One region of the Moritella yayanosii genome, then DNA from elsewhere that is predicted to be linked to it. Evidence: predicted binding sites of a transcription regulator. Region 1 holds the regulator's gene; each other region holds the start of a gene.
What was found. Region 1 encodes LexA, which represses DNA repair genes until DNA is damaged. Its sites were predicted from a motif close to TACTGTATNNNNATACAGTA; they were not measured.
Positions count from the first base shown of each region.

Region 1 (8,111 bases):
GTTTATCAGCAGAAATTGATTGTTGATCGTGACAGAGCATCTTGTTTTAAGGCGTTTTTACATAATAATTATGTTGGTATGGTTATATTTGTGAGTCTGTTTTTAAGCTACTTGTAAGTGTTTAATGCTTATGACCAATAACAAAAAAGGAGCCGCAGCTCCTTTTTTGTTATTGGTCATAAGCAATACAAAGATCGCGTTATATCAACGAAATACCCATCGCTTAGACTTCGTTAGATTGCTGACTCAGCATCACATCCGATATTGTTTGTTTTACTTCGAGGGTTGTTAAACCTCGCACAACATTCGCGAGCGGACTGATCTTATCTGCTTTTACGGTACCTGCATCTGACAAGTAATGTAATTCTTGCAGTTTATTGATAAAGATAGCAAATACTTTTTTATCAAAGAACTCCGGTGCACTGACGCCATTAAGCGAGGATAAACGCTCTGCAATCAGCTGGCTGCGATCTTCCAATTTTGTTCTTTCAATCACTTGGTCATGCTCTAATACGGTCAGTACAATGGCATAACGTTGTAGTGTTTCTTGAATACTTGCTGCTAGTAATTTGATCGACATCAGGCGTTCAGTTACCGGTGTGATTACCCCTTCTTGATTACGGATTAAACCTTGTTGTTGCATTTCAGCTAATGTGTTAGAGACGCACGTACTCAATTCATCTGCGGCATATTTCAAGAATAGCTCAGCTTGAATTAACGGGTACAGTTGGTAAACCTTGGCATTAATTTCTTTTATACTGGTTTGCGCTTTCTCTGTCACTAACGCAGCAATTAATGACGGCAGTGCAAACAGGTGTAAAATATTGTTCCGGTAGAAAGTTAATAGCACCGCTTGTTCGTATGACATAGATAGCATTTGTCCTAAGCTATCTTCACGTACGGTGAATTTTTTCAGTGCGATCGCTTGGTCGAGAATTTCTTCTGCACTGTTTTCCGGCAAGGTACTGAATTCGCTATATGGATTATTACGCAATAGCTTTAAATAACTATCAATTTGTTTAACTAAAATTTCTCGGCTCAATGCCTTGTGTGGCGCAGCGTGTAAAATTAATGCGCAAATAGTTAAGGCGTTTACTGCCGCTGCACTGTTGATATTCACCATTACTTGATTGGCGAGTTCACGGGTTGTTTGGTTTAACCAAGCAGGTTGTTCATCAACGGGCATGTTCATGTCATCACGCCAGTTTTTCACGTGTTTGTTTAAATATTGGTTAAGGTTGATTGGCTCACCAAAGTTAACAAATGCTTGGCCGTAATTTTTAAGTTTTTTGGCGATCCCAAATATTTGGAATACACTTTCTTTTTTCTTATGGGCACCGGATAATTCTTTTACGTAGGTACTCACTTCCATCACATGATCGTAACCAAGGTATACTGGAACTAATGTAATCGGTCGGCTTTGATCTCTTAACATCGCTTGTAACGTCATGTTAAGCATGCCGGTTTTTGGTGGTAATAAACGGCCGGTACGGCTGCGGCCACCCTCAGTAAAGAATTCAACAGAATAACCTTTTGAGAATAATAAGCTGAGGTATTCTCTGAAGATTGTTGCATAGAGTTTATTACCCTTAAACGTGCGGCGTAAGAAAAATGCACCACCACGACGGAACATCGGTCCAGCAGGGAAGAAATTAAGGTTAATGCCGGCGGCAATGTGTGGGGGGATCAAGCCTTCATTGTAAATAACATAAGAAATAAGCAAGTAATCCATGTGGCTGCGATGGCAAGGCATGAAGACAATTTCATGACCATCAGCGGCCAGTTTACGCACTTGTTCGGCGTTGTTAACCTTGATACCACTGTAGATCTTATTCCATATCCAGCCCAGAAAATTGCTGGTGTTTTTTACAAATTTATAAGAAAAATCACTGACAATTTCATCGATATAATCATGGGCCCGTTTTTCCGCTTTTTGCGCTGAAATTTTTTGTTCTTCGATTTCAACTTGGATGGCTTTTTTAACTTCTGGATTACGCAGCAGTTGTTCAAATAATTGATAGCGATTTGGCAGTTTCGGTCCCGATGCGGCTAGTTTTTGACGACTGAAGTGGATCTTGGCGACACGAATTAATTTTTGCGCAAGTTTTTCATCACTACCATGCTGATCGGCCATGAAACGTAGTGATACGGGTTTATTAAAACGGACTAAGTTGTCTTTGCGGTTAAGGCCAACAATGAGGGTTTTCCGTAAACGACTTGGAGAAATACTGTTCGCTAATGACAGTAGTGGTACTTGACCTTCTTTACCCGGTGCGCGGCCCCAAAATAATGAGACGGGCATTAACTGAATATCAAGGACTTTATCATCTTTGTGTAAGCGTAATAATTGTTGAAATTCGTTAAAAAACACGTTTTTATCTTTTACTTGGCCAAACAGTGGCGCAGGGTTATCTAAGCAAACATAACTGGGAATGATGACGCCATTCACTTTAATTGGCGTAAGAGGGTCTGGTAAGCCTCGTTCTTTACAGGCACGTTGTAATGCGACCAGATCTGTCATCGATTTAGTTTTCAAAACATAAACAATAGGACGCGTTAAATCTAACTTTAGTGCATCAACTGGATTGTCTGGTACGTATTGAGATTTAACTAAGCCGTTAACGAAACTTCGAATTAACATTGACGGTGTTTGTTGCATAAGTGGTATCATTCTGTTGATTAAAGTGCGAGAGTGCTTACTCTAATAATATCAGATGTGTAGTCATAAATCTGTGTTTAAGCGTCGGTCAGCGATTAATTCATTATTTTCCAGATATCCCCACTACTAATATTGCAAACTTGATATTACTGTATATAATTACAAGAAACTGTATATAAAACCAGTTAGGGTTCATGATGAAAGCATTGACAAAAAGACAAGCAGAAGTACTTGAATTAGTTAAACAACATATTAAAAATACTGGTATGCCACCGACCCGAGCTGAAATTGCGAAGGAACTTGGTTTTCGTTCACCTAATGCGGCGGAAGAACATTTAAAAGCATTAGCACGAAAAGGTCATATTGAAATTCTAGCGGGCACCTCACGTGGTATTCGCTTGTTGGTTAATGCTGAAGACGCCAGCAATGATAAGGGTTTACCTTTAATCGGACAAGTTGCTGCCGGCGAACCAATTTTAGCGCAAGAGCATATTGAAACGCACTACAATATCGATCCATCGATGTTCACGCCAAATGCAGATTTTTTATTGCGGGTACGCGGTGAGAGCATGCGTAACATTGGTATTATGGATGGTGATTTATTGGCGGTACATAAAACCAAAAATGTCAGTAAAGGCCAAGTTATTGTTGCACGTGTTGATGATGAAGTCACCGTTAAACGTTTTGAGCAACAAGGCAATGAAATTTTATTACATCCTGAAAATGATGAAATGAGCACAATACGTGTCGATTTAAATTGCCAAAGTTTTGACATTGAGGGGGTTGCTGTCGGTATTATTCGTAATACAGACTGGATGTAATCACACTTATCTCAGCTACTTTGAAGGGAGATAGTTAATATTCTCATTATTGACTATCTCTATCTCTATATTTTGTCCTCCCGATGATGCTGTAATTTATAGAAACCATTTCCAATTCTGTTCTCAGATCACAGTTCTTTGTATTGCCTGCTTATTTATAAAATCTTTTCCTATACTCAACACGAGTTATAAAATAATTAATGAATTTATTTTCTGTGACGTTTGCGTAAATACAGGATTAGTTTATGGAACAAAACCCTATCGCCATCGGAGAAATTTATGACGGTGGTGAAAGCGTTAGGATTTGAAACCGACTTTAATTATGCATCAATGTGAGGATCTGTAATGAAACGAATATTAGCGGTAGATGATTCGGTATCCATTCGTGAAATGGTGCTGTTTACTTTAAAACAGGCGGGTTACCAGGTGGACTCTGCCGTCGATGGTGTTGATGGGTTAGCAAAAGCTAAAAGCGGAAACTTTGATCTTATTATTTCAGATATTAATATGCCACGGATGGACGGCATTAGCTTAATCAGTAAATTACGTAGTGAAAGTGCGTATAAATTTACGCCAATCCTAATGTTAACGACGGAATCGGATACAGATAAAAAATGGCAGGCAAATCTGCAGGTGCAACAGGCTGGATAGTGAAGCCATTTAACCCAGAAAAACTCATTGCTACTGTCAAAAAAGTATTGAGGTAAGCATGGATATTGATCTTAAACAGTTTCAACAAGTGTTTATTGAAGAGTGCCTAGAAGGACTGGAGGTGATGGAAGCTGAACTGCTAAAGTTACATCCTGGCTCGGTAGATAGCGAAGTCATTAATACCATTTTTAGAGTCGCTCACTCAATTAAGGGCGGTGCAGGCACATTCGGATTTCATCAATTAACGGCATTTACCCACGTAGCCGAAACCTTACTTGATGATTTTCGCGCAGAAAGACTGCCCCTTATCGATGGTCATATTAACCTTTTTTTACAAACAGTAGATTGTTTAAGAGCGTGGGTCCAACTGTTAGCTGATGATTCGGAATCAATTCCTGATGCGGCAGAAAGCCTAAAGCAGCAATATAATCAATTCTTACAACGTGATGTTAATCAGGACGTATTATCTACGGGGGATGAGCCGCTCGCTAAATCGAAGCCGCCAGCGATGAAGGGACTCGACGATGGTGATTGGTTGATTCACTTTGTTCCCGGGCAAGATATTTTAAAACAAGGTAACGAGCCGCGTTTAATTTTTGTTGAGTTACAAGATATGGGTGAACTTAAGGTGATGCCTAAACTTGACAATGTACCTTTGTGGAATAATTTATCACCTGAAGATATCTATGTAACTTGGGATCTTGAATTAATCAGTCAGGTAAGTGAAGTGCAAATAAAAGAAGCCTTTGAGTGGGTCGAAGATGAATCAACCATTACCATTACAGCGCAGGTATGCGATCTCAATCAATAGCAAGTGAGGCATTGGCTACTGATAATAAGGTGTTAGCAGAGTCGATGCTTTAATTAACTATGGTTGGCGAAGTGGTGAGATTATTGTTGAGATCCGAGATGATGGCCGAGGGTTAAACAAAGTGAAGATCCATGCCAAGGCTATTGAAAAGGGTATCGCGAATAAAGATCAGCGTTATAGTGATAATCAAATCGATGAATTTATATTTTCGTCTGGTTTTTCAACCGTCGAAACGGTGAGTGATATCTCTGGGCGTGGGGGTTGGTATGGATGTCGTAAAGCGTAACATTGAATCGCTCGGTGGTGATATTAAAATTGAATCGACGGCGGGTGAAGGCAGTTGTTTCTCGATCCGTTTACCGTTGACGCTGTCTATTACGTATGTCAGTAGAGCAAAGCAATGAGGCGGTAAATAAGATCACAGTGATGGAAAGCCAAATGAATAATATTAATGGGCTTGTTGATAATGCACAGAAAATCGCTAGTCAAACTAATTTACTTTCCTTGAATGCCGCCATTGAAGCGGCTCTGGCTGGTGAGATGGGTCGTGGTTTTGCCGTTGTAGCACAAGAAATTCGATTATTATCGGATACTTAAAATAAATTTAATGAGGAGATCAGAGCACAAGTGACACAAGCGCGGTTACACCAAGAATTAATTAAATTTGCACAGTTAGAAGTCTGCAGGTTGAAGATATTATCAGCCAATTATCGAAACATAATATATTGCAAGCGGAGAATATGAAACAAGTATTACTGGCCTGTAGTGAGTTGTTATCTACAGAGGAACATGCCGAACAAGATATCTTTGTTGATAAACTGAAAGCTGCCGCGGAACAGTTCAAACAGCAGTCACTGCAAGTGCAAAACAAGACGATTAGTTCGGGGTATTTTTCTTGCTTTTTTATTGTTACACCTTAGCAAAAGTGATTTGTGTTTTAATGGTATTATCATTTCTGTGTAAATGAATATAATGAGCGCCATACAGTATGACTGACCTAATATATAGATAGGTATTACGGCATATTAATTTTATCCCAATGGAGATGAACATGACTGACAAATTTATTAAATCTAAAGCCGCGATTGCTTGGGGCCCAAATCAACCACTATCCATTGAAGAAATAGATGTAATGTTACCAAGAAAAGGTGAAGTGTTGGTTAAGGTTATCGCTTCTGGTGTCTGTCATACCGATGCATTTACATTATCGGGTGATGATCCAGAAGGTATTTTCCCTGTCATTCTTGGTCACGAGGGTGGTGGTATCGTAGAACAAATTGGTGAAGGCGTTACCAGCGTGCAAGTCGGCGATCACGTTATTCCTTTATATACGCCAGAATGTGGTGAATGTAAGTTCTGTAAATCAGGTAAAACAAATCTTTGCCAACAGATCCGTGAAACACAGGGTAAAGGTTTAATGCCTGATGGTACGACGCGTTTCTATAAAGACGGTCAGCCAATCTTCCATTATATGGGCTGTTCAACATTCTCTGAATACACGGTATTACCAGAAATATCGTTAGCGAAAGTGAACAAAGCCGCGCCGCTTGAAGAAGTATGTCTCCTTGGTTGTGGTGTCACAACGGGGATGGGCGCGGTAATGAATACGGCGAAAGTGGAAGAAGGTGCTACAGTTGCCATCTTCGGTTTAGGTGGTATTGGCCTTTCTGCGGTTATCGGTGCAACAATGGCGAAAGCAAGTCGTATCATTGCGATTGACATTAACGAAAGTAAATTCGAACTAGCGAAAAAATTAGGTGCCACAGATTGCATCAATCCAAAAGATTATGACAAACCTATCCAAGACGTTATCGTTGAACTTACTGACGGTGGTGTAGATTACTCGTTCGAGTGTGTTGGTAACGTTGATTTAATGCGTTCGGCATTAGAATGTTGTCATAAAGGTTGGGGCGAATCAGTCATTATTGGTGTTGCCGGTGCAGGCAAAGAGATCTCAACGCGTCCATTCCAACTGGTAACTGGTCGTGTATGGCGTGGTTCTGCATTTGGTGGTGTTAAAGGCCGTACCGAGTTACCTGATTACGTTGAACGTTACCTACAGGGTGAATTTAAGTTAAGTGATTTCATTACTCATACTATGGGTCTGGAAGATATCAACGAAGCATTTGACTTAATGCACCGCGGTGAAAGTATCCGCAGCGTGATCCACTTCGATAAATAATTATCATATGCCCCGTTATTTATCGTCGACATAGCGGGGCGACTAAAGGTTTGTCATGTCTATAGAAGTTGTTAGTAGTAATAAAATGTTTGGCGGTTGGCAGCATCAATATAATCATGCGTCGAGTGTATTAAACTGCCAGATGCGTTTTTCTGTGTATTTACCACCGCAAGCATCAAATATGCGTAAAGTACCTGTGATGTATTGGTTGTCTGGCCTGACGTGTACGGATGAGAACTTTATGCAAAAAGCCGGCGCTCAGCGTATTGCGGCAGAACTGGGTATTGCGATTGTGGCACCGGATACGAGTCCGCGTGGTGAGGGTGTACCTGATGATGTTGAGCAAGCGTATGATTTTGGTTTAGGTGCTGGATTCTATGTAAATGCCACACAAGCACCGTGGAATACGCATTATCAAATGTATGACTATGTGCTCAATGAATTACCAGCATTAATTGAAGCTAATTTCCCGGTGACACAAGAGCGTGTGATCAGTGGTCATTCGATGGGTGGACATGGTGCGTTAGTGATGGCACTGCGCAATCCTGAGCGCTATCGTTCCGTGACGGCATTTAGTCCGATTAGTAATCCAATCAATTGTCCTTGGGGACAAAAAGCATTACAAAATTATCTCGGTAAAGATAAAGCAACGTGGCAACAATACGATGCGAGTTTACTGATGGCGAAAGCGGATAAATTTGTACCTGCGATGGTAGAGCAAGGCAAAGATGATTCATTTTTGGATGAGCAACTTAAGCCGAACATGTTGACAGCTGCGGCGGAGAAAAAGGGTTATCCTCTGACACTGGAAATGCATGATGGTTATGATCATAGTTACTATTTCATCGCCACATTTATTGAAAAACATATGCGTTTTCATGCGGCGAATTTAGCGAAATAAGGATTATACATAATCTTATGATAAGGGTGGTGGATCTCGTATCTATCCCCCTTTCTGGTCATTTTGAACCGGCAAAACCCAGCTGG
Region 1 covers NZ_LS483250.1:3,237,905-3,246,015, forward strand. The annotation lists gene ubiA (4-hydroxybenzoate octaprenyltransferase) at 1-117, shown strand, start outside; gene plsB (glycerol-3-phosphate 1-O-acyltransferase PlsB) at 224-2,659, opposite strand; gene lexA (transcriptional repressor LexA) at 2,857-3,480, shown strand; partial or broken gene MORIYA_RS15040 (response regulator) at 3,826-4,187, shown strand; gene MORIYA_RS15045 (Hpt domain-containing protein) at 4,190-4,942, shown strand; gene MORIYA_RS21440 (hypothetical protein) at 5,209-5,346, shown strand; gene MORIYA_RS21445 (methyl-accepting chemotaxis protein) at 5,381-5,539, shown strand; gene MORIYA_RS21450 (hypothetical protein) at 5,683-5,862, shown strand; gene MORIYA_RS15055 (S-(hydroxymethyl)glutathione dehydrogenase/class III alcohol dehydrogenase) at 5,994-7,124, shown strand; gene fghA (S-formylglutathione hydrolase) at 7,180-8,025, shown strand; gene trmL (tRNA (uridine(34)/cytosine(34)/5-carboxymethylaminomethyluridine(34)-2'-O)-methyltransferase TrmL) at 8,084-8,111, opposite strand, start outside.

Region 2 (8,111 bases), 2.5 Mb from region 1:
TATTGGGTAAAATCTCAATCGATTTATTGTGGATGCAATAAAATATAATGGAAATTAAAGGATTAAAACATGGACGTACTACCTAGTACACAAAACAATACATATCGTTGAAAAACAGATGCCTGTCGATCAACTTATTATGATTATGTACAACTCTCCCTCTAAAAATACTTACAAACACTTTAAAATAGTTAATTCCCATATTAAGAATGGCATCGTTCACCAATGGAGTAAACAACCGTCCAATGTCACTACCATCCCTAATTTTAATAAAAACTATGCTGCTGTAGCTGAAATGTCACGTAATCTAAAACGTGTTGGTTATTTGGGGATCGTGCTTACAGGAGTTAATGCGATATCCAGCATACAAAAGGCCTGCACCGTTAGCGATGATGCACAATGTAGTAAACGGGTAAAGCTGCGGGTAGTATCGTTGGAGGAGTTTTTGTTGGTTCATGTCTAGTGGAGCGTTGATGGCTACATCTGCAATTATGGTCAAAGTATATGACTTATAAAAAGCAACTATAATAAGAATAAGGTGTCGCGTAGCGGACACCTTATTCGGGTGTTGAACAAGCCCGAGCCCTTCTTTATATAGTAAATAACGTGTTTGATCTTGGTGGGGTAAGTGTTCAGCAGACCCTACTTGAAAAATAAAATATATCAAACAGAGCCGCCTGAAGTCGTTAATCTTAACGAGGCTAATAAATTAATTCAGGAATTATGGCAACAACTAAGAGAATATGAAGACAGATTGGCCACATCCTCACGGGGCATAAGCGACCAATAACAGAACTTAAAGCGTCTGATGTTGTTATATCTTGCACACCTGAAACCCAGTGTAAAAGCTGTGCTTGTACCGTTGAATCTTACGATAACCGAGTTATCGACATCAAGTTTATGCGTAAACCAACCCTCTGACTACAGATCTTCACTGACCTTACCTCCAGACATTTCAAGGTAATGCCGAATATACCTAACAACAGAAAACTAAATCATGTATAGATCCACGTATTCATGCACAGGAATTTTCTCTAGCTGTCCTTGATCCAGCGATATAGCCAGAATGGCTCTTAGTAGATCAATCCGCTCATCTGAGGCCACCTTATCTTCGTAATCCGCAGCCGTCAGTCGGCCAAAAATAAGCGGCACTGCAACCATATATTGAATGCAATGATCCCGATCTGCTGGGTTATCTAATGGGCCTTTTTTATCGATAATTCGAATGCAGGCTTCATGGGTGCGAATGGTAATATTTTTGATGTCTGCGACAGATTTCCCTGATTTTAGAAGTTGACTATGTAAAGTGATTGCCGCCTCCACTGCCGTCTGAGAATGAAACTCTGCAGGAAAGGAAATTTTAAATAATACATTTTCCATTACATAGCAAGCATACGGGCGCTGGAATTTAAACGCTTGGCCCTTAAATGAAACGCCATAAAACCCCCATGTCTTAGCGCTTAATACCGATGAATTTTCTCAACACCGTGTGCAACGAACAGCCGCGTACGCTGGAATCAGCGGTACTTGGCCAGCGGAAAGCAGGTCAATAATAGGGATTATCTTTGTGGTCATTGGGCACCTGATATGGATAAATTGATTATTAACCGATAAGTCATGACGAGCAGCTATAATGCGATAATCCACCGGTTTCAAAGAACTCAAGCGGCTTCAGCCGATAGTATTTTTCTTCCACATCGATTGATTGCTCGGCATATGGCTGCGTCATTACTTCCTGCAACTCTCGCACTAGAGAGTAATTCCCTATGCTCGCTTGCTGATACGCAGGCACAACGAACCATTCTCGCAAACTATATTTTGGATTGACGAGTTTCATCTGCCTAGAAAGCTCATATTGAGAGCGAGGCCGAGCAGAATTTGCGTCGGTGGTGCTGGCGTTGAGGGATTTCCATGTTGTTAACCACTCTGACCAGCGCTTGTCCATCCCTTCGGGATCTGCGTTATATGTAGCGTTTTTGTAGAAGCTTTTTTTGAGTGGGCCAATATCGCCAGGCACCGTTGATAATTCGCGGAAGAAAATTGTGTAATCAACAGCGGTTTGCGTCATCAGCGTTTCGAGTTCGCGGAACAATCCCGTGTTAAACGTATGAAGCCCAAGTTTTTCAGCCCACATGTTCTCCATTTTTGCTTGCATCACGGTTGTAAAGTCAGTGCAAATCTCGTCGATATTTTTTATAGAATCCTGATGCGATGCCACTAGAGGCAGCAACGCCGTGCAAAACATGTGAAAGTTGCGTTCCGCTGCCATGGGCTGATTCAGGAACGGAAAGTGATGCCCACCCCCTGTCCATGGTTGGTATTGCGGGTTGAATACATCGCAAAACCCGAAGGGGCCGTAGTCGAGTGTAAAGCCTCCTGCCGCGCAGTTGTCACTGTTGAAGTTGCCTTGACAATAACCGACACGGGTCCAATTGGCTATCAATGACGTCAAGCGGTTGCGGAACTCGCGCGCGAGCAACACCACTTTTTCAGCCGTGGTGAGTGTATTGTCGATGACGTCACTGTACTCACGATCGATCAAGTGCGTGCATGTGTTCTTGTGCTAAGAACTCGCGAACACTTGAGCGCAGAACGGTGCGACCATCGGCGCCACGGCAGTATGGTGTACGTCCTCCGCCTTTTAGTTGCATTTCCCAGCGTTGACCGTTAATGACAGCCTCAAGCACAGACATTGCGCGACCGTCGCCCAACCGACCTTGCGCAACGGCTCTGGAACGTCTGTTAGGTCGCCAGAGAACATACGAACGAAATCGGCCGACTGCGCCATGCTGTCGGAAAAACCAAGTTCGCGGAAAAAGTTTTTGCTGTGCGTAACGTACTCGGGGTCTTGGATAGGGGTAGGATTGACGGGGACATAGTGCCCTGTAAATACTTGTCGTGCTGTATGGTCGACGCCGTTTCCTGTCGCATCAGGATCGCAGTTGAGCGTATCCATGAGCGAGTAGTTTGCCAGCTTTGCGAGATCGTCGAGCGTAGCGACGGTTGGAGTAGTTTGCCAGCTTTGCGAGATCGTCGAGCGTAGCGACGGTTGGAGTAGTTTGTTGGGGCAGTCGATTTATCATAGGGGCTCCTCATGGCGTGGGTAGAATGGCTGTTTTCCCGCTGCGTGGTTGGTCGTATCGACAATTTCCTCGATTTCCGGGGCGACCCTTTTCAGCATGACTTCAAATCCCTGTCGCAGTGTTATCTGAGAGGATGCACATCCCTGGCAGCCGCCGCTCATGCTGATGTAAAGTTTTCCTTGGCGGATTTCTACTATCGATATTTTGCCGCCGTGGTTAGCAATTGAACGGTTTATCTCCTTGTCCAGCAGTGCCTGAATAACAGTAATAAGCTCTGCATCTGACCTTCTTTGCATACCGGTTTGTGTGTCAGTGTGAATATACATCTCCAAGATAGCTGGCACGCCAGTCAACAGCTGTGCGCGGATGGCTGTGCCGATGGCGGCTTTTAGTCCTGACCACGAGGCGGTCGGCTCCTTGCAGATGGTCACTATGCTCTCGGCAATGAGCACGTTGGCTACGCCGGGGAGTACAAACAATTGCTCGCCTAGCGGCGAACCGGCAGCTCGTTCCTTGTTGGCGAAGAAGAAGGGGCCGCCAGGATGCAAAGTACGGCTCACGATGAACTTGCACGTGTCGGGGTCAGCGATCGAAGTCTCCGCACGAATGCTGATCGGTTGATCCGCAAGCAGGAAATCAGACATTTTCAACGCTCCTCGCCGCAGCGTCCGCGCCTAATGCACGTAGGTCGTTAAACGAATATATCCCGCTGTTATGGCCGTCGCTCCAATCGAACGTGATCGCGTAGTTGCCGACGCTCATGATCTGTCGTGGACTCACATCAGATCGTATCGTCTTTGGATCGAGCAGCTTGCGTCCGCTCATCTCCTCGATGCAGAGGGCGCAATGACATGCCAAGCGCAGGTCTCGGACGTCGAAGTCGTCGCGATGACCGTCTTCCCAGAGGATAGATAAGGTACGCGGATCGCGCCGCAGGAAACCGATCGGGGTCTTCTGTGATCCAGCAGGCCGCGCCGCGTCTTCCATCCAGCCAGGCGCGCCCTCGTCGCTGTCCCACTTCCACACAAAGGGTTTCAGCACGGTAACCGCCTCGTGCAGCTGCTCCACCAGCGCGGTGGCGATGGAGGCATACACCTTGGCGCTGACCGACGTTGGCTGGTCCGCCACGATCGGCCGACCCTCATCACCGGAGGTAACGACATCGATATCGAGAGGTAAGGCACCCAAGAAGGGGACGTCGAGCTCTTTGCTCATCTGCTCGCCACCGCCGTGACGGAAGATATCCGTGTTCTCGCCGCAGTGAGGGCAGGTAAATGTGCGCATGTTCTCGATGATGCCAAGGATATTGACCTGAACCTTCTCGAACATCCGCAAGCCTCGGCGGGCGATCTTTAGGCTCACGGCCTGTGGTGTTGTCACGATAACCACGCCCGACAGCGGCATACTCTGTGCCAGCGTCAATTGGGTGTCGCCGGTACCGGGCGGGAGGTCGAGAATCAAATAGTCCAGCGATCCCCATTGCACGCCGCCGACGAACATATTCAGATATTTTCCTACCATCGGCCCACGCAAGACGGCCGGGTCGTCGTCTCCGGTGAGCATGGCCATCGATACAACTTTCAGACCGTGCCGCAGTGCAGGGATCATCTTGCCATCCGGGGTCATCAACGGCGGTTTATCTGTTTCGATACCGAGCATACCGGGAATACTTGGTCCAAGGATGTCTGCATCTACGATTCCTACACGCGCCCCGAGTTGTTGTAGCGCGAGCGCCAGATTGACGCTCACTGTAGACTTTCCGACGCCGCCCTTGCCGCTGCCGACAGCAATTATATGACGTATTCCGGGCATCCTTTCAGCGCTAACGGCCGATTGGGGTGACGCGTTTGGCGTTTGGCGTTGATTATGGTCAGTAGTGTGCATGGCTAAATTCCTGATATTTTTAATTAACGGTGGAGCAGATAACGGGGAGCTCTTCCGCCAGAAAAACAACCAATCCCAATTTTTGTGCCTATTACGAATTTTCAAAATACCTCCGCCGCATGCGCCTGTTCATCGGCATGGTAGTGGCGCACGGATCTTGGTGATGGATGGCCAACAACGTGTGAGTTCAATTTGATTAACTTCAGCTGTTCGATACGTTATCTTCTACAAAAATGGCGTTAATCGGGCACACTGGTTAGAAATCGACGTAAAATACATTGGTCACATACTCAATATCAAACCGTGTGGCGGCGAGTGGATCATCCTTCGCCATACTTTCAGTAATGCGAACCATACCCTTTAAAGTATAAGCACTAAGCCGTTCCTGTCCAGCTGTGGCTTAGTGCAATAACGCTAAGCCTGTGAACACCAAGGGGCAACCGCTAAATCAAATTGAATTCTTTGGTATATTGAGACCTGAGCAGCAGAATGCTGTCGATGTCATGGCTGCACATGATACGGGTATTTTGCACGCGCCAACTGCTTTTGGGAAAACGGTTGCCGCTATTGGCTTAATCGCTAAACGACGTTCCCATTGCGTTGGCAATGTCGTTAGCGCCAATACCCTAGGTCATAAAAAAGCCGACCCCAGCAGCAAATAAAACAAGAATTGTTCCGTAACTCGTGAGTATGTCCATTTCCAGTTACCTTGTATTATCTTTTATCGGGCTAGCATAATCTCCAAACGTGCACCAACACGTTCAGCCAAATCGGCAAGTCCGCCTACCCATTCGATGATTTGGTATAAAAATATCACATCAACAGGATCTAAGTTTTTTTCTAGTGATAATAAAGAACGTCGTAATTTAATTTGCAGAGAATCAGTGTCGTCTTCAATTTTATCGAGTTGATAGATCATCTTTTCGACCAGATCAACTTCACGACCTTTAAAGCCGGTTTCTAATAACTCATCAAGTTCATTGATCGCATCCGCCGCTTTATCGGTAGCATCGAGACAGACGTTTAAGAATTCAATAAAGGGTTTGGATATTTCATCAGGGATGTGTAATTTACGGCCAATTACCCGGCCAGCAATATCTTTGGCCTTGTTGGCAATTTTGTCTTGTTGAGTAACGAGTTCCAGCACATCAGAACGTTGCACTGGCATGAAGATATTTTTGGATAATCCGAGGCGAATTTCGCGCTTTAGCTTATCCGCTTCTTTTTCCAATTCAGAGATTTGTTTGCGGATCTCTTCTGCTTTGTCCCAGTTGTTCTCGATACAAGCTTGGAAAAACGGTTTTAAATGATTGCTACAGTTGGCCACCAGCCGAATATGTTGTTCGAGTGGTTTCAGAGGCGATTTAGCAAACATATTCAGTATTAAATTTCTTGCCATAATTTAATCCTTTGAAGTATTGGCCTAAAAATGACTGCGAACTAAAACTTTGATTCAAATATTAAGTGCATAAATCAGAGGTTATAGATTAAGGTTGATCAAAAATATTTTTGGTTAACCTTAAGTAATTAATTTACACCATAAATGCAAAAATGACGATAGTGTGTAACCTTTTTATATGAATTTTCCTTAATAATGGTAACTCACGAAATCTTATCCAAAATCTTTATGGATAATGGTATAGATGCAGACCGCATATAATTAGATTAAATAATTATCAATCACTTGAATAAATCAGAAATACTAAATACACTGTCATAATATACAGTGTATTTAGAGGGTGGGCTCATGGCCGTAATAGTTAAGTATGTAGTTGAACGAAATGGTGTGGAAAAAATGACGTTTACAAGTAAAAAAGAAGCTGATACATACGATAAAATGTTAGATGTAGCCGATGGTCTTACTGACTTGATCAGTTCATCATCACTTGATATGGATGATCGTCTTACTGAAGAGTTATCATTATATTTGGCACAAAACAGTGCATCACTACAGATAATATTGAAGGGTGGTAAATTAAAAACGCCTGAAGTGAGCAAAGAAAAGACACCAAAATCGAAAAAGGTGTCCAAAAGCACGGTAGAAAAAGAAGCGGCTTAATCTTTCATACGATTAAATATTGTTTGTCAAAGCATGAAAAACCACCGGTGTGGTTATTTTTCAACACCTTTTAGGGTGAAGTTAACGGATTAAAGATAGCATTTAATTGCAATCGCTCTATAATAGCGATAAATTTTATACATGCGATATAGCAAGATTACGGTTTTGTTATATCTGAACAATTAGAAGTAATTTAAGGTCATTCATGGAAAACATTGAAAAGCTAAAAAATAGCAAAGAAGTTATCGCTTATTTGGTAGAAATATTCCCAAAATGTTTCACTGCAAAGGGCGAAGCTAAACCGCTAAAAATTGGCATTTTTCAAGATCTGGCTGAGCGTCTTAAAGAAGACCCTAAAGTTAGTAAAACATTATTACGTACGGCTCTTCGTCAGTATACTGCAAGCTGGCGTTACCTTCACGGCGCGAAAAAAGATGCTGTACGAGTTGACTTAGATGGCAACGACGCAGGTGTTTTAGATGCTGAGCACATCGAGCATGCACAAAAAACACTTGAAGAAAGTAAAACCAAATTTTTCGCTGAACGTAATAAGAAAAATGCAGAACAGAAGGCCAACGCTGAAAAGAAAAAGCCTACTGTTAAACAAGCGCCTAAAAAAGTAGTTAAAAAATCTGCGCCTAAAGCGGATCAAAAACCTACGATTAAAGTTGAACGTCCAGTAAATGAGTCGGAACTTAAATCAGGCCAATCTGTCAAAGTTGTAGTTGGTAAAGCACCGGTACAAGCAACTATTGTTGAAGTATCTAAAGATAGTGTTCAAGTTGAACTACTATCTGGACTTTCTCTAAAAGTAAAAAGAGAGCACCTATTTGTATAAGCAATAAGCGTGTTCTAAATTTTTAGTAGTTGAGTGTTAGCTAAATATATGAAAATGAGCTAGTACTTGACTATTATTAATTTAGCGTTACTTATTCTCAAAAGGATTTTTAATGAAAAAAGTTTTAACACGAACTTTTATCAGTGCTTCGGTACTATTAGCCACATATGCGCACGCATTTGAACCTGCTATATCAATTAAAGAACTCCCTACATTAAAGCAAGAAGCTCAGCATTCTGAAGCCAGT
Region 2 covers NZ_LS483250.1:765,267-773,377, forward strand. The annotation lists partial or broken gene MORIYA_RS21190 (DUF6444 domain-containing protein) at 647-781, shown strand; partial or broken gene prpD (2-methylcitrate dehydratase) at 1,045-1,470, opposite strand; partial or broken gene MORIYA_RS03395 (protein adenylyltransferase SelO family protein) at 1,616-3,031, opposite strand; gene MORIYA_RS03400 (NifU family protein) at 3,080-3,727, opposite strand; gene MORIYA_RS21570 (P-loop NTPase) at 3,720-5,072, opposite strand; gene MORIYA_RS03415 (DEAD/DEAH box helicase family protein) at 5,390-5,629, shown strand; gene MORIYA_RS03420 (TIGR00153 family protein) at 5,689-6,366, opposite strand; gene MORIYA_RS03425 (YebG family protein) at 6,715-7,026, shown strand; gene proQ (RNA chaperone ProQ) at 7,232-7,864, shown strand; gene prc (carboxy terminal-processing peptidase) at 7,977-8,111, shown strand, end outside.
Region 2: MORIYA_RS03425 (YebG family protein) is a predicted target of LexA. The motif match lies at 6,677-6,696, and genes of this name have one in related genera.

Region 3 (8,111 bases), 1.3 Mb from region 1:
ATATTCCGGTGATGTTTGCGGTATTAAGCATGCAACCTGATATGTCACTGGGGCAATGGTTATTAGTGACGTTAACAGCGGGCGTGGGCGGTAGTTTACTGTCTATCGGTTCTGCCGCTGGTGTGGCGCTGATGGGTCAAGCACGTGGACTGTATACGTTTGCAGGACACTTACGTTGGACGCCCGTGATTGCACTGGGTTACATCGCGTCGATTCTTTGCCATTTATGGCTGAATGACGCGTTGTTTTAATTTGTAATGTTAAGCTAACACTAACCAAATACATTGTGTTTGGTTAGTGTTTTTTATTTCGGTATCAACTCTTTTTTAGTCTGTTTTAACTCTAGTTATTAACTATTCTTATCCATCTCATCTGCTTGCGTCTGTACTGCGTATTGCAATTGTGCTTCTAGCGCATCATGCTCTGGTTTATCCTTGATCGACATACTCAAATCACTGTCATCGAACACATCAGAACATTGTAAGATCTCGACCATGTCTGAAGCGATGTCTGGGACAGAACCAATCATGGTACTGGCAATATCAACGGCGTATTCCGGAATAGTGTCAGCAATTTGAGTGACGTATTCATTGACCGCCGTTTCAATATTAGCGGTGGTATCCCCGGGTGTTGCTTGCTCTGCTTCGATAAGATTTGTCACATAGGCCTCGGCCACTACGTTCGATGACTCTGGTAAGGCTTCAGATACCGCTAAGGCTAACTCGGCAGACTGCTCTGGCGATACATCGGTTAAACGGCTATACAGCTCAGCTGCGGTCTGTTCAGACGCAGCTGCAGTACGATCAACAGGACGCATTTCATCTAACAAGTTAGATAGATTAGTCATGTATTGGTCGGTCATTTCTAATAATTCTTCAGGGTATTCTTCAACCATATTCTCGGCTGCTAATTCAATCATATCAATGCCGTTGTCTGGCATTGAGTTAGCAATGGCAACCACAATATTAGTAAATTGGTCTGGATATTCGGTGGTGATCCAGTCAACTAATTCATCCGCTTGTTCAGGCGATGCATTGGTTAATGCTTCGGCAATATGAATGCTCATTTCGGGTGCGGCAGCGGTGATCGATTGATACAGTCGACTGATATCAATTTCATCAATGGTACTTAATGCTGCGGCTAGGTTTGAGGCATTATTCGGATCGCGTATCGCCAATGATTTTGCCATGTTGACCGCTGCGGCTGGGTTTTTAGCGGCTAAACTTATCGCTACTTCGACTTCTGAGGTTTGTTCAAAAGAAGGTTGGGCATATTGAGTTCGAGGATCCAGTTCTGATGCCACTCCAGATGGGGTTTGCATGATGAAGTTTTCTTGTGCATCGCGCGGTAATGCTGGCTGCTTGAACATATTACCAATGATCAACGCCAGTAACGTCATGGCCGTGATGCTAATAAATGCAAATAATGCGGCACTGCCAAACATGTCCATGACGATAGCCGCGAGATTGGGTCCCAGAATACTGCCCAGTGCGTAAATGACTAGCAAGGCGCCCATTGCCGCAAGGATCTGCTCTCTTAATACTTTATCGAAGGTTTCTGCCATGCTTATAGGGTAGAGGCAAGCAGTTAGCCCCATCACGACAGAAATCGTTAACAAAGTGAGATTAAATTGCGATGAATTAATCAGTTGCGGTACCAATAAAGACAACACAGCAATGGTTAACACCATACCAATCATGGTTTTACGACGGTCAAAACGGTCGGATAAATAGGCTATTGGATATTGAAAAACGATGGCGCCAAAGATAGATGCCCCCATGAAGATGGATAAATTGAAACCTTGAATACCATTATCACTGGCAAAGATAGGCAACATGTTGACTAAACCGGCATATAGAAACCCGCCATAAAAACAACAGATCACCCCGAGTGGTGACAGTTTTATAATGGTCATTAAGGACATGGACTGACTGTCTTCAATCTGCGGACCTTGTTGCTTGCTGATGACAATAGGGGTGATAGAAAGACTAAACAGAATACCGGAGATAACAAACAAGGTGACATCGGTGACGGGTGCCACGTTTAACAAAAATTGCCCAGAGAATAGCGCAGACATGATCATCATCTGGTTAATCGATAATATTCGTCCACGGTTTTCTTCTGTGGCGCTATGACTTAACCAGCTATCGAGTGTGGCGTTGGCACAGGCGATGCAAAACCCAGTCAGTATGCGCATCGCGGCTAGCATTAATGGTTCTGGATACAGACCTGAAAGTAAGATAGCCACCGAGGTTAAGCTACCGCACATGGCAAATATGCGAATGTGACCAACCCGTTGTAATAGCGTGCGACTATAGATAGCACCCAGTAAGAAGCCCACTGACAGCATAGATAAGATGATACCTATGTTCTCGACGCTGATACCGTCATGTTGCATGCGTACAGGCAATAGGATATTACTCAAACCATAACCAAGCATGAGCAAGAAGCCACTAATGAGCAGTAATATGAAAGGTTTAAGGGTTGTGATCACAGGCGTATTCTCTTATCGATTTAATCTAAAGTTATTGATTTTTCATAGTAAGCTTTATAACATACAATCAACAAATTATGATATCCGATTACGTCTTTGTGTAAATATTTTCACGCTTCTAAAAATGCTGTACACTTAACCAGTCTTAAACTACTTTTTCTGGTTAATTTTGTCAGCTACATATCTGGGTTTTTTATTATCGCGCCATAGCCGTGATCGTAATGGGTACAATGAATTAAGTTACTGGTTAGCATCTGAAATGGGTGCGGTTAAATTGATCCCAGCAACCCAACCGCTGGTGATGTTCATTCCTCAAGATCAACTGACCACAGCCTTAGCTTGTTTAAGTGAATTGAACCCGCGTTTTACTTATAAAGATCTGAAAATGCGCAGTTTTGATTTAGAATTCATGAGTGCCTTTTATTTCCGCACCTCGCATGACTTTCACCGTGCACAAGAGTTATTGAGACGTAAGCTGGTCACGGTTTTAGAAGCAGACATTCGCCCAGCAGAACGTTACTTAATGGAGCGGTTTGTTAAAGGGGCGGTTGAGTTCACGGGTACGCCAGTGCAACGCAAAGGGTATGTTGAATTGCAACAAGCACAGCTTAAACCTGCGGCATTACCAGACAACTTAGTTGACAAAATTAAACAGATCTCATTGGATATAGAATGCTCAGAACACGGTGAACTGTACGCTATTGGTTTGTATTCATTTAGCCCTGCTTATTGCCCTGACGGCCAGCCTTTTAAACGGGTATACATGATTGGCGAAGCACCTGAGAAAGACGTAGCGCAAGATCCCGAAAGCGAGCTGTTAATCCATTGGGTTGCTGACGAAAAAAGTTTATTACTGGCATTGCAAGCCTTTGTGATCAGTTATGATCCCGACATCTTTATTGGCTGGAACGTGATTAACTTTGATTTCCGTTTATTAGCCCAACGTGCCACATTCCATAACCTTAAATTAGCGCTGGGTCGCGGTGGTCAAAACCTGCATTGGCGTGACGGCCGGACCCCACAACAACAAGGCTTTTTAACCTTACATGGTCGGGTAGTGGTTGATGGCATTGATAGTCTAAAAACCGCCACCTATAACTTCCCCAGCTTTAGTTTAGAAAATGTGGCGCAAGAAATACTCGGTGTTGGTAAAGATACTGATGATGTTGATAATCGCATGGAACAGATCAACCACGACTTTCATTTTAACAAGGTCAAGCTAGCAAAATACAACCTGCAAGATTGCGTATTAGTGTGGGATATTTTTGTTAAAACCCGATTGTTGGATTTCTTGTTATTACGCTCGCAGTTAACCGGATTAGAATTAGATCGTAACGGTGGCTCGGTAATGGCGTTCACCAATGTGTATCTGCCTAAGTTACACCGCGCTGGTTATATCGCCCCTAATCTACGTGAGAGTGGGGTAATGGCAAGCCCTGGCGGTTATGTGATGGACTCCTTCCCGGGTTTGTATGATCACGTGATCGTACTGGATTTTAAGAGTCTGTATCCGTCGATTATCCGCACGTTCAAAATTGATCCAGTGGGACTGTTAGAAGGCGTGCAAAACCCAACTGAAGCAATCCCCGGATTTCGTGGTGGGTTGTTTGATCGGAATAAACATTACTTGCCCGATATTATTACCGAACTGTGGGCGCAGCGTGATCAAGCCAAACGTGACAACGATGCCGCCCGTTCGCAAGCCATTAAGATCTTAATGAATTCGTTTTATGGGGTATTAGGATCCGGAGGTTGTCGTTTTTATGATACCCGTTTAGCCTCGTCGATCACCATGCGTGGGCAAGAGATCATGCAAACTACAGCAAAGTGGATCGAAGAGCAGGGATATAAAGTGATTTACGGTGATACCGATTCCACGTTTGTATTACTCGATGCGGCTAAATTTACCGACGGTTATAGTGGGTCGTCAGCTGATCGCGGTTTACAAGCCGACCGCATGGGTGCAGAACTGTCGGCGTATATTAATCAACAATGGCAGCAACTATTACGTGAAGATTACGATATCGATTGTTTCTTAGATATTGAATACGAAGTGCATTATCACAAGTTCTTAATGCCCACCATCCGTGGTTTGGATAAAGGCAGTAAAAAACGTTATGCCGGATTAGTGCATACTAAAGACGGGGAAAAGCTGATCTTTAAAGGGCTGGAAACCGTACGCACCGATTGGACAGATTTAGCTAAGATGTTCCAGATGGAGTTATACCATCGGGTATTCCATAATATTGCGGTCGAAGATTACGTGCTGGAAATTGTCGAGAAAACCTTAGCGGGTGAATTTAACGACAAGCTGGTTTACCGTAAACGTTTGCGCCAAGAATTAGCGCTATATGTGAAAAACGTGCCGCCCCACGTAAAAGCAGCGCGCGCCGCCGATGAAAAAAATCGTCAATTAGGGCAACCGTTACGTTATCAACATAAAGCATGGATCAGTTATGTGCTCACCCTGAATGGCCCTGAAGCGGTCGAGCATCAACATTCAGTCTTGGATTTTGAACATTATATTGAAAAACAAATTAAACCCATTGCCGATGGTATCTTGCCATTTATTGGCTTGAGCTTTGATTTGATAACCGATCAGCAAATGGGATTATTTTAATCCTGACAGTACTTTACCTGCATTTGTGCAACTTACCCTGACACATCAATATAAACTGGTTTATCTTGATGTGTTACTCAGTGATGAGTAATAGCGATAAACCAGTATGTCTTAGCATCAGTTCATGCAGGTTTTGGAACCGACTTGTTCGTGACAGATTGTTGGGGTTAGTTTCGTTCTTGATAAATAGCCGCTAGCTGCTTTGACATGATATCGGCAATTTTAGCTTGGGCGGTGCGGTTGGGGTGAATACCGTCATTTTGCATCAGGCTTGGATCTACGGCGATCGTTTCCATGAAAAACGGCAACACGGTAATGTCTTTTTCACTGCCAACTTGGGTAAATACATCGGTAAACATTTTACTGTAGCGTGGGCCATAATTAGGTGGAATACGAATACTCATCACATACACGGGAATATTCTGCGCGTGTGCGAGATCAACCATTTGCGTCAGGTTACTTTTGATTAACTTAGGCGGAAAACCACGTAAACCGTCATTACCACCGAGTTCGATGATCAGTGCATCAATTGATTGCTTAGCCAAAATTCCCGGTAAGCGAGACAGGCCGCCTGCGGTAGTCTCACCACTGATACTGGCATTGATAATGTTATACGGGGCATTTTGCTTGGCTAACTGTTGATTAAGCAGGGTTACCCAGCCTTCATTTTGTGTCATACCATAACTGGCACTAAGGCTGTCACCCAATAACAAAATTTTATGGTTAGCTGTGGCATGTGCTGCAGATAACAAGATAACCATCAATAATAATACTTTAAAGGCATTTTTAAACATGAAGCTAAATTCCGACGTTATATTAAAAGTAAGTGCCTTAACTAAATCAGTTAAAACAGAGGCTAAAACCCTCGATATCTTATATCCGATGGATTTAACTGTGGTAGCAGGTGATTCATTAGCGATTGTTGGCGCGTCTGGCTCAGGTAAGTCTACCCTATTGTCTATTATAGCGGGGCTAGATTTACCGTCGAGCGGTGAAGTTTTTCTAAAAAATCAGCCCTTGCACCAATTTAATGAAGAGCAACGCAGTGCGGTTCGCGCGAAACATGTTGGGTTTATTTTTCAGCAGTTCTTATTAATCAATAGTTTAACCGCGTTGGAAAATATCATGTTACCGGCAGAGTTAGCAGGTATGGATAACGCTGAACAATTAGCGCGAGAATTATTAGCCAAAGTCGACTTAGTCGATAGAGCCGAGCATTTCCCGTCACAGCTTTCTGGTGGTGAGCAACAGCGTGTGGCGATTGCGCGTGCGTTTATTTCTAAACCAGATATTTTATTTGCCGATGAGCCAACGGGTAACTTAGACACTAAAACTGGAACTCACATTGCAGATTTGTTGTTTGAAATTAATAAGCAGCAGGGTACCACCTTGATATTAGTGACCCATGATCCGAAATTAGCGGCGCGTTGTCAGCGTCAAGTGATCATGGAAAGTGGCCAGCTAAGTGAAGCCAATGTTACGCCAGTAATTGCCGAGACGGTCGTTACAGAAGCTGTCTTTACACAATCAGTGGCGGCAGAGCCTTCAATTAAAAACCCTGTAGTTACCGAACCTTCAGCCACAAAACAGCCGCTGAGTGAGTCATTATGAGTTATTGGCGCATTCATTCCCTGCGTTTATTAAAACACGAATTAAAGCGCGGTGAACTGACTATTATCTTGCTGGCAATCGTACTGGCAGTGTCTGCGGTATTTGCCTTGTCTGGTTTTTCTAGCCGGGTTAAGCAAGCATTAACGGCTGAGAGTAGTATTTTTATTGCGGCCGACCGAGTATTGGATACCGGCAGTGTCATTGATCCTGCGGTATTAGCCAAAGCGACCAGTTTAGAATTAATCCAAGCCCAGCAGATCCAAATGTCATCCATGGTGTTTACCGACGAAAAGATGGCGCTCGCGGCCTTGTCTGCCGTTTCGGCCAATTACCCACTACGCGGTGAATTATTGGTGAGTCCGTCGTTAGATGCCACGCAAGCGGTAGCATCTAACTCGCCCAAATCCGGCGAGGCTTGGTTAGAGGCGAAGGGATTAAGGCAGTTAGATATTAAGCTTGGCGATAGCATTGAGGTTGGGGTGAAGCGTTTTAAAGTCACCGGGATTATTACCCAAATACCGGATGCCTCTTTTAGTGTGTTTAGTTCGGGTCTTGTGGTGTTTATTAATGCTCAAGACATACAGAAGACAGAATTAATCCAACCCGGTAGCCGATTAAGTTATAAATACCTGTTCGCCGGAGAAGCCGACAATATCACTGCATTTGAGCAATGGTTTAAACCACAGTTGACTGATAACCAACGTTGGTATGATATCAAATCACAAAACTCACCCTTAGCGAGAGCGTTAACCAAAGCGGATAAATACTTATCATTAACCAGTATGCTCGGTATTGTTTTAGCATCTGTTGCTGTCGCGGTGGCAAGTCGTCGTTATAGTCAGCGCCATCAATCCGTGGTCGCGGTATTTAAAGCGATGGGCGCATCCAAGGGTTATGTGACTAAGCTGTATTGTCTGCATTGGTCGCTGCTCAGTGTACTGAGTATCAGTTTAGGGCTGGTTGTGGGTTATTTGATATTGAATATGGGCTTGTATGCTATGCGCGATTATCTGGATACCTCGACCACCGGAAATATGGCCTATCCTTTCTTAGTCGCGATTGTTACCGGCATCATTTGCGCCGTTGCGTTTGCGATCACGCCATTAAGAGAGTTGGTAAACACTTCGCCTATGACCCTGTTACGTGGCAGTGATAATGGTGCCAATACCAGTTTATTCACGCGGTTAATGAATCCTGTACCGTCGTTATTGGCTATTTTTACTTTATTGTATTTATTTAGTCAAGATGCAGTACTCAGTGCAGCGTTATTAATTGGCGGTATGCTGGTAGCATTCGTGTTGTTAGTGATTGGTCGCTTGTTTATGTCAGCAGGACGTTCTGCAGGTAGTAAGGCGGGTAAGTCATGGCATTTAGCATTAGCTAATT
Region 3 covers NZ_LS483250.1:1,943,106-1,951,216, reverse strand. The annotation lists gene nhaD (sodium:proton antiporter NhaD) at 1-251, shown strand, start outside; gene MORIYA_RS08835 (MFS transporter) at 350-2,494, opposite strand; gene MORIYA_RS08830 (DNA polymerase II) at 2,664-5,114, shown strand; gene MORIYA_RS08825 (arylesterase) at 5,282-5,908, opposite strand; gene MORIYA_RS08820 (ABC transporter ATP-binding protein) at 5,907-6,725, shown strand; gene MORIYA_RS08815 (ABC transporter permease) at 6,722-8,111, shown strand, end outside.
Region 3: MORIYA_RS08830 (DNA polymerase II) is a predicted target of LexA. The motif match lies at 2,620-2,639, and genes of this name have one in related genera.

Region 4 (8,111 bases), 420 kb from region 1:
GGCATTAATCAAGCCTTTACCCGCGTCCGTGGCTAAGATCAGTTTGTTATTACGCACCAGGAAGTTACGTCTAAACAACAGTTCAATAATGCCCGCACGCGTGGCTTCAGTGCCGAGCCCATCAGTATCTTTCAAGATCTTACGGATCTCACTGTCTTTGACATACCGGGAGATCCCGGTCATCGCCGCAAGTAAAGTGGCATCACTAAAATGTTTCGGTGGTTGAGTTTGTTTTTCAATGCATTCAGCATGTTGACACAATACCTGGTCGCCTTTTTTAATGGTCGGTAATTGCGCGGCTAATTCTTTCTCAGCTTCAGTTTGCTTGGCATTACTGGCGGCGGATTTAGGAAATAATATTTTCCAGCCTTGTTTTAAGGTCATTTTTGCTTTGGCAACAAACAAACCACCAACGATAGTTATTTCTGCAACTGTGTCGGCGTATTCATAGGGCGGGTAAAATTGACACAAATATTGCCTTGCGACTAATTCATAAATGTTTTTTTCACTGCTGTTAAGACGCTCTACACTGCTGATTTTTTCAGTCGGTACGATGGCATGGTGGGCCTCAACCTTGCTGTCATTCCAGGCTTTGCTACGTAAACTTTGATCGGAATTTACCGCTGCTTGCTGCAATGATGCACTGGTTTTAGCGATCGCGTTAATCACCCCACCACGATGATTGTAATGTTCCTTGGGTAAATAACGGCTATCTGAACGCGGATAAGTAATGAGTTTATGGCGTTCGTATAAGGCTTGGCAAGTATCTAATACTTGCTGTGCACTCATACCAAAACGTTTCGCACCATCAATTTGCAGTGAAGATAGGTTATATGGCAGTGGCGCAGCTTGTTGTTTATTTTTCTTTTCCAACTTAGTCACTTCGCCCGTTTGACCCTGGACGCGACTGACTACATTCTCAGCCAGTTTTTTGACCAGAACCCGACCATCTTCATCCATATACGGACGACAAGCGTCACTCGGTTTCCACTTGGCGGTGAACATCTCTTGCTGCTGGGTTTGTAAATGCGCCAACACTTCATAAAAAGGTTTACTGACAAAGTTGGCGATCTCGATATCACGTCTCACCACTAAACCCAAAATAGGGGTTTGTACGCGCCCTACTGATAATACCCCTTGGTAACCCACTTTTTGACCTTGCAAAGTATAAGCGCGAGTCATGTTCATGCCATATAACCAATCGGCACGTGAGCGCGCTAATGCCGACACTGATAAAGGAATAAAGTCACTGTTAGGTTGCAGATTATTCAGCGCTTTTTTCACTGCCGCGGGGTTGAGATCGCTGATCAATAAACGTTGGGTGGTATTTTTCTTTTTCGCGGGTGTTTTAAGAAATTCAATCACCTCATCCACCAGCAATTGCCCTTCACGATCAGGATCGCCAGCATGCACAAGACTGGTGGCTTTTTTTACCAGTCCTCTTAATACGGTCAGTTGTTTACTGGTATTGGGTTTTTTCTTCAGTTGCCAGGTTTCAGGCACGATCGGCAGGTGCTCTAAACGCCATTTTTTAAACGCGTCATCATAGGCATCCGGTTCTGCTTGTTCGAGCAAATGGCCAATACACCAAGACACCACATCACCGTTACCAACTTCAATATAACCTTGATGTTTCTTGTGTGGTTTCGGTAATACCTCGGCAATAGCACGGCCAAGGCTAGGTTTTTCGGCAATATAAAGTTTCATGATGTGAATAATTATGGACTGTATGAATAAACAGTTAATGTAGCGAATTTTGCTATCTAAGTCTATGGGGACGCTAGGTAATAGAAAAAATATGCAGACACGAAACCTTACAATCATAGATGATAAAATATTAAAATACCACAAACGGCATTTTACACTACTAATTTTCATGTCTACACTTAAAAATGTTATTTCAAACGTAAAGATCAACACTTAATAACGCCTTCTACAGTCATCTATTTTTAAACATTAACGGAGTAACATTATGCTACTAAGTAAGGTGCGAACCACGATACCAAGCAAAATTAACTTGTTATCAATTATGTTCTTACTATTACTGTTCGCGGCCAGTGCCAGCGCCACACCAATTGTACAATTGAAACTACTGATCATTACCACTGGATCGGCCGAGCAAGATCAAGGGCTTGATTTAATCGATGATATGCTCGATGAAATGGGTGTGCCCTACGATGTCCTCGATGCAACGCAGACAACACTAACAACCGATTTGTTAGTGACAAATAGTCAGGGCAACTACAACGGCATTATTTTAACCGATAGCTCGTTATATAATTGGGGGAGTGGCAGTGTCAATGGCTCTGCATTTACATTAGACGAATGGAAAATATTACACGCTTACGAACGCGACTATCAGGTACGCGAATCGGTATTATCAGGCTACCCGATGTCAGGAGAATATTTCCGCGTCACTTATGATTTAGATTATGGTATGGATATGACCTCTATGTCCGCTGGTTTTTCCTTTACCGGGGTTTGGCAACTCGCTAATAACAATGATATATTTGAATACGTCAATAAGACCAATAACCTCCAAATTACCGATTACACCATAGCTACACATCCAAACTTTGATCCAGATGGTCCCGTTGTCACCCCGCTACTCACCGATAAAACATCAGGTAAGATCATGATATCGACGCTGGTATATGCTGACGGCCGCCAAGTGTTATTTTCAAGTATCACCAATGCCAAGTATTTGCTTTATTCACAAGTATTAAACTACGAATTTTTAAATTTTGCCACACAGGGGGTATTTATTGGTTCTAGGTATATTTACCTTGCCGCCCACATCGATGATGTATTCATCCATGATGAACTGTGGAACCCAGCAACAAATACCACCACAGGCGAGAAACGTTACCGTAATAGTGCCCACGATATCGACAATATCGTCAGGGAAAATAGCAAGTTTATGGATCAATACACCAACTTAAAGAATTTCAAGCTCGACCTCGCCTTCAATGGTGTCGGTGCAGCCCAAGCATCACCAAGCCCTGTTAGCTTGATTTCGACAACAGCACTGTCGATTAACTCGGTAGACCAAGATAGCAATCAAACTGGCGGTAATAAAATCAATGTCGGTACATCGTCATCGATGCGAGAACATGGACTATTACAATTCGAATTGCCGGATGAGATCAGCAATAATGCGGCAATTGCAACACTAAAATTAACCACCAAGAAAGTAAAAGGTGGTACCGAAGAAAGTACCGGTAGCATCTGCCTAATGATAGAAACATGGACCAATGAAGCAACATGGAATGCAAGAAATGCAGCGAATGCTTGGTTATCATCAGGCGGCTCTTTCGACCCCAATTATTGCATTGTTTATACCGTTAACAGAAATCGAATTAACCTTAATATTACCAGCTTAATTAATCACTGGAGAACCACGAATTTACCTACATTTGACTTACTTATTATGGCTGACAGTGGCACCCTCATTAAAGTATTTACCAGCGAGGAAAAGAAAGAAAGTAAACATCCTAACTTAAAAATCAGCTTCGCCGCTAATGAGCCACTAACAGATGCGATCGTGACCAATAGAAACGAATTTCGATTTTTAAACCATACCTTTACGCACCGGGATATGTATAAAAGTTCAGGGGCAACTTATGATATTGCGTTTCAAGAAATTAATGACAATATCGAAGTTTGGCAACGGTTAGGGTTTCCAGAATTCACCACCGCGACTCAAACCCTGGTGACAGGTAATAATTCCGGCTTAGAGGATTCAGAGGGGTCCAACCAAGCATCATCGATATTTGTTGATTACCCTGAAGGTCATAACCCGGCATTATTTGATAGTATGATGGACCTCGGTATTCGTTATATGGCATCAGATATATCCCGTCCAAATCAAGATATTCCTTCTTATGTCCCAGAGACAGATATTTTACTACTGCCGCGTTATCCAACCTCTTTATTTTATAACGTCACTACACCAGAGGAGTTAACAGACGAATATAATTATATCTTCTATGAGCGCCACATTGATGCGGGTGATAACCCCTGCACAATTTCGGGTGCTATTTGTCAACCACGCAACTACAGCGAGATCTTGGCGGCCGAAGCACAAACAACCTTCAGACATATGCTGACCTTCCGCCCTTGGCCACATTACTTCCATGCAACTAATCTACACGATTATGGTAACGGAGATACCCTGCAATATGATTGGTTATATGCAGTAACAGATTACTTTAATCAGTTACTTAACTTACCGATCATAAATATGGATTATTACAGCATAGGTGTGATGGTCGAAGAAAAGTTAGCCGCACAAAAAGCAAACCTGCGAGGCACTTGGGATCGTAATAATAATACCGTCTCTTTAATCGCCGATGACGCCATCAAAGGCAGAATAACAGGGATTGCAGGCGGTGATTTTTACGGTGGACAACATCTCATCACGACCGATATCGATAATCTCGGCCGAACCTTTATTGTTGATCAAGCTAATGAGTAAACCATGAAAAACTTTCTTCTATATCTGCTAGCGGCCTTAATGCTGATCGGCTTTGGTAGCGGTTCCTGTGATGGTAAGCCAGCAGATAAGCCTCACGGTCCAAAAATACCAGCGAGCAAACCGGATAAGAGTCAAAAAGCGCCTGAGCCCGTGCCTGAACCCGTGCCTGAACCCGTGCCTGAACCCGTGCCTGAACCCGAACCAGAGCCCGTGCCCGAACCAGAGCCTGTGCCCGAACCAGAGCCCGTGCCCGAACCAGAGCCTGTGCCCGAACCCGAACCCGATCTTCCATCATGGTATCAACCAGCGGTCATGTCCACTTGGCAATGGCAGTTACAAGGTAGTATTAATACTAGTTATGATGTTGATATTTATGATATTGATTTGTTTGATACCAGTATGCAGCAGATCGCAGAACTACACAGTCAAAACAAAAGGGTCATTTGCTATTTCTCTGCAGGCACCTACGAAGATTGGCGTGATGATGCTAGCCTATTCACCTCAGCAGATCTCGGCAACCCACTTGATGAATGGGAGGGTGAACGCTGGATCGATGTTCGCTCTGACAATGTCCGAAATATTATGAAAGAACGACTAATCTTAGCACAGAATAAAGGCTGTGATGGTGTTGAGCCAGACAATGTCGATGGCTATACTAACAATCCAGGCCTTGATTTCAACGCCGTAGATCAACTTGACTATAACATCTGGATGGCAAACGAAGCCCACCGACAAGCATTATCTGTCGGTCTTAAAAATGATTTAGACCAAGTCAACGATCTGGTAGCACATTATGATTTTGCTGTTAATGAGCAATGCTTTCAATATAACGAATGCGCAATGCTCAGCCCTTTCATCGACGCCGGAAAACCTGTTTTCAATGCTGAATATAAGAAAATATATAGAGTGGATCCAGATGCGCGTGATAAATTATGCTTAGATGCCAACAATATGCAATTTAGCACCTTAATATTGCGTCTTGCGCTTGATGATAGTTATAGAGAGAGTTGTTTATGAACGCTGTAACATAAAGGTTTGATATTCTAAGTCAGCAAATTGTTTATCTAATACAATAAAACCAATGACAGTGGTTAACAGCATGGTCAATGTAAAGCCATAACCATAAAATAGCGGTCCTAATTCTATACTTATGTGAGCCAAAATAAAATTACTCAACGCCATAAACACAGTTAATGCCAAGGCGGCATAACGTTTATCAAGGTAATACATAATATTTAGGATCGCCATGACTAATACTTGAAAGCTAACCCCAATCAGGTCCACATAAAGTAAATGTAGATAAGCCAAATTAATATTCAGAGCAATAAGGATATCTTCAGCCCAGAGCACTAACAGAACAAGCGTCATGCCCTGTACTTTAAATATTTCATAAATACTGTGCCGACATGCCAATACCATTTTATCTTTTAATCGATAAATATCGCTTAACGTGCCCCCATCCCGCACCGCATCATAAAAATTCAAACACGCTTGTGAAAAATCAGTTTCCATTCGCATAATAAACACGGCCATGCCAGGCACAATCGCTAGGTAAGCAATAAAAATGGGCAAGTCATAAATATAAGACGCATTAAAAATACTAAATACTTTATGTGATGTTTCTTCTCGACTCCAAAATACAAATTTATCTAGCCATACCCCTAAATTATAAAAGAAACCACAAAATAGTAGTGAATAAAATACCTTGCCAGGTTGTAAAAAATCAAATGAAATTAATTGCTTGGCTGGATAATTCCGCACTATATGATAAAGAAAAATAAATGTCAGTAATGCCTGGCATAACGTGAAAATACTAATTAACCCCATCAAGCCATAAGCAGGAACCGTCATACATAACCCAATCATCAAGCCATAACACATTAGCATCGTCATAAATACACGGTAATACTCTTTGGTACCGCTCAATAAAATCAGTATAAGCCACTGGTTGCAAAGAATAATAAAGGCTGAAAATATAATAACTTTAGTTAGCGGATTAATCTCTGAGGCCATCGCTAAAAAAGCGCCAGCAAGCACTGCAGACAATAACGTCATCACTAACATAGCACCTAATAAATTAGGAATAATACGATTTTCTTGCTTAAGGTAAATCAAATCAGAAATGAAACGCGTCAACAACAATTGAAACAAACCACTCGTAATCAACGATCCCGCCATTAAATAGGTGACCAGTATCAAAAATTGCCTGAGCACATAAGATTGAAACTCGCCCAAACTCACAATACCAATCATCAATAATGCCAAAATAGATAATACCCAAGGACCTGAACTGATCAAACCGGCGAGGCCATAGGCTTCAACAATAGATAACAACGTCTTTTTTTTCAGTATTTTTCTTAACTCAAAGCCGATACCCGCCATCAACAGCTCCTCTATATAAGCGTCGGTACGAATCATACATCAACGTCTGATCATAATATTTTGCCACCCTTATTTTACCGATATCACCCGTTTTTCGCCATATATCTGCATCTGAGAGTAAATTAACGATCGCATTAGTGCCCTCTGAAGGGTTCGCGATTGGAATTATTGCACCACACGAACCCAAACTCGCATCTTCACCTGCAACACCATCAAGGATCTCACGACAAGCACCTACTTCAGTCGCAATACAAGGGATACCTGATGCCATGGCTTCAAGCAACACCAGAGGTTGCGCTTCACTAATCGATGTCAGCATCATAATGCCAAGCTCTGGCATTATCTCAGCAACATCTTGACTGCCTAACATTTTAACTTTACCTTCCAAACCTAAACTTTCAATTAATAGTTGACACTCACGGGCATAAGCTTCATTCTCTTCCGCCGGACCAATAATCCAACCTTCAATAGTAGGGATTTTTTTGGCGGTTCCACAGATAGTACGTATAAACGTTTTAATATCTTTAATTGGTACTACCCGACCAACTAAACCAACAACCATAGGCGGAGAGCTGGGACGGCGAACATAGGCCTTGGCAAAACGTTCCATATCAATACCATTGGCAATTACTTGCGTTTTATCATTATCCGCACCATCTTCATGTTGCCGCTGTCGGTTCCCTTCAAACAGAGCAACAATACGATCGGCTTGATGATAGGCAGACACCCCAAGCTGTTCAAAAAAACGGATCCAGGTTTGTCTGATGGTATCCATATCCTTGTGCATACTGACATCAATCAAGTTATGTTTATCTTTGATCCAGCTGGCTTGTGATAAATCTATTTTTCGTTCTTTCGTATAAATACCATGCTCAGTAAGCAAAAATGGACGGCTACTTTTCTGGCGACAGAGTGCACCTAAAAACCCTGCGTATCCTGTTGATACACTGTGATAAACCAGCGCATTAGGCAATGACTGAGAAATACTTGCTAACACAAATAGGGGCTGATAAATATTACGATAAGTCCAAAAATAATCGACAAAAGATTGGTTCGCATCCTGCTGGAAATAATTTTTGGTAAGCACTTCCCATGATGCGCGACTATTAAGAAAATCGGTCAAAGTTAATCTGTTTTTTTGGCCGATAAAATCAGCGATATTACTTAATAATTCACTCGGTATCGGTTCTCTAGTTTGATCAAAAAAAGATAAAAAATGCTGCCATGATTGAAATAGATTGAATGAGCCAGC
Region 4 covers NZ_LS483250.1:2,813,188-2,821,298, forward strand. The annotation lists gene MORIYA_RS13030 (DNA topoisomerase III) at 1-1,707, opposite strand, end outside; gene MORIYA_RS13035 (Agd3-related carbohydrate deacetylase) at 1,973-4,477, shown strand; gene MORIYA_RS13040 (endo alpha-1,4 polygalactosaminidase) at 4,481-5,494, shown strand; gene pelG (exopolysaccharide Pel transporter PelG) at 5,489-6,859, opposite strand; gene pelF (GT4 family glycosyltransferase PelF) at 6,840-8,111, opposite strand, start outside.
Region 4: MORIYA_RS13030 (DNA topoisomerase III) is a predicted target of LexA. The motif match lies at 1,724-1,743, and genes of this name have one in related genera.